One region of the Arthrobacter sp. KNU-44 genome, then DNA from elsewhere that is predicted to be linked to it. Evidence: predicted binding sites of a transcription regulator. Region 1 holds the regulator's gene; the other holds the start of a gene.
The links. The regulator LexA, encoded in region 1, represses DNA repair genes until DNA is damaged. The targets are predictions, from matches to a motif close to TCGAACANNTGTTCGA.

Region 1 (4,208 bases):
GAGCGCGGCGAAACCGTGGGGGAACGGACCGCCCTCGAACTCCTCGACAAAGCCGTTGCCGGCATGGGCGGCCAGAACCGCACGGGCCAACACCAGATGGCCAGGCAGGTGGCGCGGGCGATCGAGACCGGTGAACACCTCCTGGTCCAGGCTGGCACGGGCACGGGCAAGTCCCTCGCGTACTTGATTCCGCTGATTGCGCACGCGATGGAGAGCAACAAGCCCACGCTCGTGTCCACGGCCACCCTCGCCTTGCAGACCCAGATCGTAGGCCGGGATTTGCCGCGGCTCCTGGAAAGCATCAATCCTGAGCTGGAGCGCCCGGTCAGCATCGCCCTGGTCAAGGGCCGGGCCAACTATGTGTGCCGGCACAAGCTTGAGGGCGGGTTCCCCAGCGAGGAGCCGGCCGAGGGGCAGTTGTTCTCCCTCGGCGAGGACACGAGCGTTCCGCATCTCGCCGCAGCCATCGGCGGGCCTGCCTCGCAGCTCGGCAAGGAAGTGTTGCGGCTTCGCGAGTGGGCCGGGAAGACGGCGACGGGGGACCGGGACGAACTGATGCCGGGCGTGACGGACCGGGCCTGGCGCCAAGTATCCGTCACGTCGATGGAGTGCCTCGGGGCGCAGAAGTGTCCCATGGCGGAAGAGTGCTTCAGCGAGCTGGCCCGCCACCGTGCCGCGGAGTCCGACGTCGTGGTCACCAATCACGCGATGCTCGCAGTCAGCGCCTTCGAAGGCCTGGCCGTGCTGCCCGAATACGACGTCGTCGTGGTGGACGAGGCCCACGAGCTCCAGGACCGCGTGACCGGGGCTGTGTCCGGGCAGCTGTCCGTCGCGATGATCCATGCCGCTGCCTCGAGCGCCCGCAAACACACGGCCATCACTGTGGACGCCCTGAACGCCGCCGCGGACCGCTTGGAACTCGCGATCATCGGTGCGCCCTCGGGCCTCCTGCCCAACGGGCTCAATGACGATCAACTTGATTGCGTGGACCAGCTCCGGGAAGCCTGCCGTGCAGCGCTTTCCGACTCGAAGGGAGATTCGTCCAACACGGTCGACGGCGGACGCCAGCTCGCGCGCTCACGGCTGATGTTGATCCTCGAGCTGTGCGAACGGCTGCTCTCAGCCCGGGAAAACCGGGAAGTCGTGTGGCTTTCCCGGAACAGTACCTTCGATCCGCAACAGGGCTACACGGCGCCCGACGAGGATTCGCCTGCTCTTATCAATATCGCGCCGCTCAGCGTTGCCGGACGCCTCCGGGAAGGGCTCTTCGCGGGCCATACCGTGGTTTTGACCTCCGCCACCTTGGCTATCGGCTCTGCATTCGAGGCCACAGCCGGAGGACTGGGCCTGACTGGCCAAGGCGCCCCCAGCTGGACCGGCGTGGATGTAGGCTCGCCCTTCGACTACCCGAAGCAAGGCATGCTGTACGTCGCCAAGCACCTGCCCAAGCCGGGGCGAGGGACCTCTCCCGAAGCGCTTGACGAACTTGAAGAGCTCATCAAGGCCTCGCACGGCGGAGCCTTGTGCCTCTTTTCTTCCCGACGTGCGGCGGAGGAGGCGGCGGAAGCGATGCGCTCACGCCTGGACGTGGACATCCTGTGCCAAGGCGAATCGACCATGGCCGCGTTGGTGAGGCAGTTTGCCGAGGAGGAAGACACGTGCCTGTTCGGCACCATGTCCCTTTGGCAGGGCGTTGACGTTCCGGGCGGTTCATGCCGGCTGGTGGTGATTGACCGGATCCCGTTCCCTCGTCCGGACGATCCCCTGATGACGGCACGGTCCCGCGCAGTGGCGCAGGCCGGAGGCAACGGTTTCATGGCAGTTTCGGCAACGCACGCCGCCATCCGGCTGGCCCAAGGCGCCGGCCGGCTCATCCGCTCAACGGGGGACAAGGGCGTCGTGGCAGTCCTGGATTCGCGGCTTTCGACGGAGCGCTACGGAAACTTCCTGCGGGCAGCGTTGCCGCCCTTCTGGCCCACCACGGACCGTTCCGTGGTGCGCGGTGCGCTCGAACGGCTTTACGCCGAGTCAGCCAAGGCTTAAGGCGCGCTCTTGCTCACGCGGACCCGTCCTGGTGCGAGGACGTCCTAAAGGGAGCGCAGGACCGAGACGACCTTGCCCATGATGGTGGCATGGTCTCCCAGGATGGGTTCGTACTGCGTGTTCTGGGGGAGCAGCCAGGTGTGGCCGTCGCGCTGCCGGAAGGTCTTGACGGTGGCTTCGTCGTCCAGGAGTGCGGCCACGATGTCGCCGTTGAGTGCGTCGTTTTGACGCCGCACTACCACCCAGTCTCCATCGCAGATAGCGGCGTCGATCATGGAATCACCGGCGACTCTCAGCATGAAGAGCTCGCCATGGCCTACCAATTGGCGGGGCAGAGGCAGTACGTCTTCAACGGTCTGGTCCGCCAGGATGGGTCCACCGGCAGCAATGCGTCCGACGAGGGGGACCATGGCCGTGTCACTGGCACTCGCGAGTTCCGTGACGGCCAGTCCTCCCGCGCTGCGGAGTTTCGCCGGCGATTCAACGCCGGGTATGACAGAGCCGCCGTCCAGGGTCAACGGCATGAGGACTTCCATTGCACGCGGGCGCTTGGGATCGCGACGAAGATAGCCGAGCTTCTCAAGCTGCGACAACTGGTGCGTAACGCTGGACAAGCTGGCTAGGCCAACCGTGTCCCCGATTTCACGCATCGACGGCGGATAGCCATGATCGTTCACTGAACGTTGGATGGTCTCCAGGATTTTCTTCTGGCGGACGGTCAGGCTCTTGGGGGCCTTCTGCGGCTGCTGGCTCCGCGCTGAGGCCGGCCCGCTGCCAGTGGCTTTCGCTGCCATTTTCACCAACGCCCTTCCGTTCCGCCCGTTCGGCCCTGAGGCGCCTGCCGGGACTGTCGGCCTGAAATGTCAGACCCTCCTGTTGCACTGGTTCAGTGCTCTTCCTTCACTCAAACGTAGGGCAGGCACTGGCGTTTTTCAAACATTTGTTCTAGCGAGTCTCGACATCGTTCGTTGATAGGTGCTAAAAATGTCATAGCAAGGTTCGAATATGTGTTCTATAAAAGTGCTGCAGGATCCGGGTGTTCGTTCGAATCGTTCGAACAGATCAACTAATAACCGTCCTGCAAGCACTGACTGAAGGCAAGAATTGGCAGCCGCAACCAGAGATTCCGGAACGCGGCATTGTTCAGAAGGGCTCAGCTCATGTCCGCAATCACCATCACCCACCGGTCCGGCCGCAATACGGCACCGGGCCGGCTTCGCCTGACCCGCCGGGGCCGCATGGTCTTCTTCGGGGTCCCGGCAATGCTCGTGGTCGCAGTGCTGCTCAGCCTGGCGGGATTCCTGAATTCGCCGGCCAAGGCTGCTGATTCCGCCGCCGAGCTGCAGCCCACTTCAAGTACGAGCGTCACGGTACAGGTGGGCCAGTCCTTGTGGGGGATTGCGGGAATCGCCGCGCCTTCCCGGGATCCACGCGACGTCGTTGCCGAGATTATCCAGCTGAACAACCTTCAGGACGGCCACATCGTGCCGGGCCAGCAACTGTTCATTCCGGCCACTTAACACCAACGCTGACCGGGTTGGCAGGTCTCCGAGTCGGCGCCGGGCCGTCACAGTTTCAGGGCATCCGCCCCCGCACCTTAAACTGTCATGGTGAGTGACCAGCTTGAGCGACTTGACCGACTTCCCCTCCGGACCAACCTCCGCGGCCTGAGCCCGTATGGCGCGCCGCAGCTTGATGTTCCGATTTTGCTCAACGTCAATGAAAACACCCATGGCGTGCCGGCCGATGTCCAGGCGGCCATCACCGAAGCGGTAGCGGCAGCCGCCGTCGGACTGAACCGCTATCCGGACCGCGAGTTCACAGAACTGCGCGAGGCTCTTGCGGAGTACCTCGGTCACGGCCTTGCGGCCGAGAACATCTGGGCAGCCAACGGTTCCAATGAAGTTCTGCAGCAGATCCTCCAGGTCTTCGGTGGCCCGGGCCGGACCGCGCTCGGTTTCCCGCCCACGTACTCGATGTACCCACTGCTGGCCAGCGGAACCGACACGGGATACATCGCGGGAGTTCGCGCCGAAGACTATGGACTCGATGCGGCCTCGGCCGCCGCGCAGGTTCGCGAACTCAAGCCGAATGTCGTGTTCCTCTGCTCCCCGAACAACCCCACCGGCACGGGACTTGGCCTTGACGTCGTCGAAGCCGTGTAC
Region 2 (4,208 bases), on a different contig from region 1:
GAGGAATGCCGGTGGGTTTTCAGACTTGGCGGAGGCAGCGAAGCGGTTTCAGGAGGAGCGGGAGCAGCTGCTGAGGAATGCCGGTGGGTTTTCAGACTTGGCGGAGGCAGCGAAGCGGTTTCAGGAGGAGCGGGAGCAGCTGCTGAGGAATGCCGGTGGGTTTTCAGACTTGGCGGAGGCAGCGAAGCGGTTTCAGGAGGAGCGGGAGCAGCTGCTGAGGAATTTCCCTGAGTTCTCCGGTGCATCGGAGCAGACTTTCGCGAGAACCTACGAGCGTCTTCGGGCAGGCTTCTCCAACCTTTCGGCTGCTCGTTCACTGCACTACCGCCCGTTGAAAAGTGTGGGCGCTCTGAGGACAACGGCATACTCAACTGAAATGACGACGTCCTCGACCTACTTCGAACAATGGGAAACGACGGTCGATAGCTTCGAGGAATTTCAGTCGGAGTCCGCGAAACTAATGGATAACAACCCAGATTTCAGTTTCCTGTGGCGTGGCCAAAGAGACGCTGACTGGCCGTTGCACAGCTCGCTGTTCCGCGAGCTGTGCAAGGTAAGAGGTGTCCGAGCCCCACATCAGGAACATCGAACAGAAGAGCCATTCCCAACCGAAGCGGACATGGTGAGAGCAGAGATGGTCATTCTTGGGCACATCAGGGAAAACTGGCGGTTTGACGACTCCAGCGCCATGTCCACCTTTGCCAGGCTTCAGCACTTCGGAGCGCCGACACGACTAATCGACGTTTCCAGGAATCCACTCATCGCAGCATGGTTCGCTACGGAAGCGAACGGCGAGACGGACGAAAAGGACTGCCGTATTTTCGCCCTGGCAACGTCGACTCTCCCGGAAGACAACGAGGAACGGTCGAAACAGAAGCAGAGCAGCAGGATTAGCCAGGCTGACGCCAGCTATGCGGTCCCGTTCTGGCACGTTATGGAGAGCGATGAAAAAAGGGGCGAGAGTCTATGGGGAACCGGAAGACTGCGCCGGTTCTGGATACCCCCGCTTTATGAAAGCCGGATATCGGCGCAGAACGCGGGTTTCATCCTGGACGGCGTGCCTCTGGACTCTCCGGATCTGGACAAGTACTTTCTGAAGCCAGGAGGCAAAGAACCATGGAAAATCGCGGATCGCTTGGCCGGCGGATCGATAAGCATCAGGTTCTCGCATGTCGGCAAACCAGTGGGTAGAAACCTAGCAAAACAGCTCCCGCCTACCTTCACGATCCGCATCACGGCGAAAGGCAAACGCGAAATACGGCGGATCCTGAACGACCGGTATTCATACAGCCACGCAACCATTTACCCCGACATCCAAGGAGCTGCGGAGGGCATAAGGTACGGATTGAAAGACCTCATAGCCGGAAACGGCTAAACTGCCCCGCCAGGATTCGGCCGTCATTTTCGACCGATTTCCAGTCGGATGATGTCGGTGGCTTTAGGGGAAGCACCCCGGATAGCCGCTCCTGATGCTCGCGAGGTCCGCGCTCGTAAGTGTTCCGCCTGGTTGGAATGGTATCTCCGCATAAGCGCAGGAAGTGTGGCTCCCATCGGTGGTGCTGCCTTGGCTGCTCGAGACGCACAGGTCCGCGAAGAAGCCACCATCTCGTACCTGTCCGCCGAGCGCGGCCGCGCAGGCTTTCTGTTCGGTCGCCAGAAGTGCTGCCTGGTCCTGGACCGCCTGCGCTGACGCCTGGGCCTCCGCAGCGGCCTGGGAAGCCTTTGCTTTGGCAGAAGCTTCGGCCGATGCCTGGGCAGCCTCCTGCTTGGACAAGTTCGCATCACACTGTTGGATCTGTTGATCTGCAACGGCCCGGGCCTGTGGCAGACTGACGCCGACATACTTGGACAGCAGGACATCAAGCTGCGGGTCCCCACCATTGTCCCCGCTAGCCAGGTAGTGCAAGACCTTGTTTCCTACGTCACAACGCGCATGCACCGGCGTGACAAGGCCGCTGCCCGCGTCCGGGGCTTGAGGCGTAGGAGCAGAGGGACCAATGACCGGACCCGTGGACGGCGAGCCGGGAGCGGACGTAGGTGCCATAGAGCAAGACGTCATCACCGCGATCACCAGCACTGCGGAGGCAAGGAATCGGGGAGTCTTGGCTCCAAAGCGGGTTGAAACGCCCATGTCATTGCCTCCGTGTGAAAATTCATCGCCAGCTTAGCTGGACGACATCGCATTCGGCCCGACTGTGCTCTGCGCAGACACCCCTAGTAGTTGTCCGTTCGGATAACTATCGTTTTGCTGCCCTCCGGAACAAGCTTCCGAGCTTCAGCAAGAGCCTGTTCGTAAGTATCGGCGGTGCCGCTGACTTTACTTCTCGCGCCGTCGCTAGCTTCCACGGTCAAGGTAACTTCCACTCAAGCATCCTATTCAGGCTGGGCCGGGCCATTTTTGGCCAACCGGTTGGCATGCATTCCCAACGCTAGCGTCCAGGACGAGGCTCAGGCCTTACCTCGCTGGGGTGCGGCTGTTAGCGCGTGGCAAAATGGCCCGGGCGTAGAGGCGACAACCACCACTGACCGACAGATACTCGAACTGAGGCGTCAGGCCGGTGATTCCTTGTCCTTCCTTCAAACTGTCGGTGGCGACACGTAGTGTCGAACGCATATTCTATTAATAGTTTTTCTGTTAGAAGGTGTGTTCTAGTGCTGGATGTTGATGAGCGTGTGGTAGTGCGGACCACTCCGGACGGCTGCCCTCTGGGTTTTGAGTGGCGGGACCGGCAGTACCGGAGCACGGAGACGCCTCTGCGGTTCTATACCCGGCGGCCGTGGTGGGTCGAGCAGTCCCGCGTTCAGAAGGGCATCGGTCCGCAGGTGCTCGAGACGGAGACCTGGCGGATCACCGCTGCCGGCCGCGGGCGCTCGGCGGAGCGGGTGTTCGAGCTGGTCCGCGACGACGCTGATTGGGTGCTGGCGCGCATCCTCGGATAGATCATGTTTGCTCATTTGCATGTTGCGTCGGCGTTTTCCGCCCACTACGGAGTGGACTGGCCGGACACCCTGGCGGCCGCGGCGAAGGCCGGGGGAGCGGACGCCCTGGCCGTGACCGACCGTGACGGGCTCTACGGGATCCCCAAACACATCGGTGCCTGCGTCGCGGCCGGGATCGATCCGATCCTCGGCGTCGAGCTCGCCGTCCTCGACGAGGACAGGACCGTGGGCGGGCGGGTCGTGGTCCTGGCCCACGGGCACAACCGGGGCGCCGGATATGCGGCGCTGTGCCGGCTGGTCTCGGCCGCCCACGCCCGCAAGACCGTCGCGGTGACCAGGGCGGAGATCGCGGCGCACCTTCTCACCGATGCCGGACCGGTGGGGACCGTGCTTCTCGGGCCGCTGTCCGACGTCGGACTCAAGGTCGGGGCCCGCGGTGACGGCATGGCACTGATGGAACAATGGTTCGCACACCTGCCCAGGGAAGCGTTGCGGGTCGAGGTCGTCTCCCACCTGTCCGCACCGGGGCTGCCGTTCAGCCACACCCACGCCACACGGATGCTCCGCCTCGCCGGCAGGGCCAACGTTGCCGCGGTGCTGAGCAACGCGGTCCGCTACGTTCTCCCGGACGGGGCGATCACCGCCGACATCCTGGATGCCGCCCGGGCCCTGCGGCGCCTGGACGAGACCGGGGTCCAGCCCACGGCCCAGGCCTGGCTCAAACCCGCCTCGATGATGAACGCCCTCGCCGCGGAGATCGCCGCAATCGGCCAGGCCGGTGCCGGAGCCGCGAAAGCGCTGTTGTCCGAGACTGAGGTGTTGGCGGACCGGTGCCGGATCGACCCGGTCGGCGATGCGGGCTGGGGTGTGCCGGTCATGCCCGAAGCCTCCATCATCGGCATCAGCGGCGACCCTCTCACCGTGTTGTGGGAACGGGCCCGGGCCGGGGTCAACACTCTTTACACGGGCGCTGATCACGCTGCTTTGGAGGTGGTGGAGTCGCGATTGCGGTTGGAGATGGACACCATCGCCGATCTGGGGTTCGCATCGTATTTCCTGACCGTGGCAGAGGTCGCCCGGCTCATCCGGGACATGGGGATCCGCTCCGCGGCCCGCGGATCCGGTGCCGGGTCCCTGGTCAACTACGCCCTGGGCATTTCGTTTGTGGATCCGATCCGCCACGACCTGCTCTTCGAACGGTTCCTGAGCACCCGGCGCCGGACCCTGCCCGACGTGGACATCGACGTCGAGTCCGCACGACGGCACGA

Region 2: ACSVHC_RS00250 (DUF6504 family protein) is a predicted target of LexA. The motif match lies at 2,605-2,620, and genes of this name have one in related genera.

Annotation. Positions count from the first base shown of each region.
Region 1 covers NZ_JBPXNG010000002.1:498,844-503,051, reverse strand. Annotated here, with positions in the region: gene ACSVHC_RS03120 (ATP-dependent DNA helicase) at 1-2,043, shown strand, start outside; gene lexA (transcriptional repressor LexA) at 2,088-2,837, opposite strand; gene ACSVHC_RS03110 (LysM peptidoglycan-binding domain-containing protein) at 3,204-3,563, shown strand; gene ACSVHC_RS03105 (histidinol-phosphate transaminase) at 3,654-4,208, shown strand, end outside.
Region 2 covers NZ_JBPXNG010000001.1:62,767-66,974, forward strand. Annotated here, with positions in the region: gene ACSVHC_RS00240 (FRG domain-containing protein) at 1-1,375, shown strand, start outside; gene ACSVHC_RS00245 (hypothetical protein) at 1,439-2,131, opposite strand; gene ACSVHC_RS00250 (DUF6504 family protein) at 2,653-2,940, shown strand; gene ACSVHC_RS00255 (DNA polymerase III subunit alpha) at 2,944-4,208, shown strand, end outside.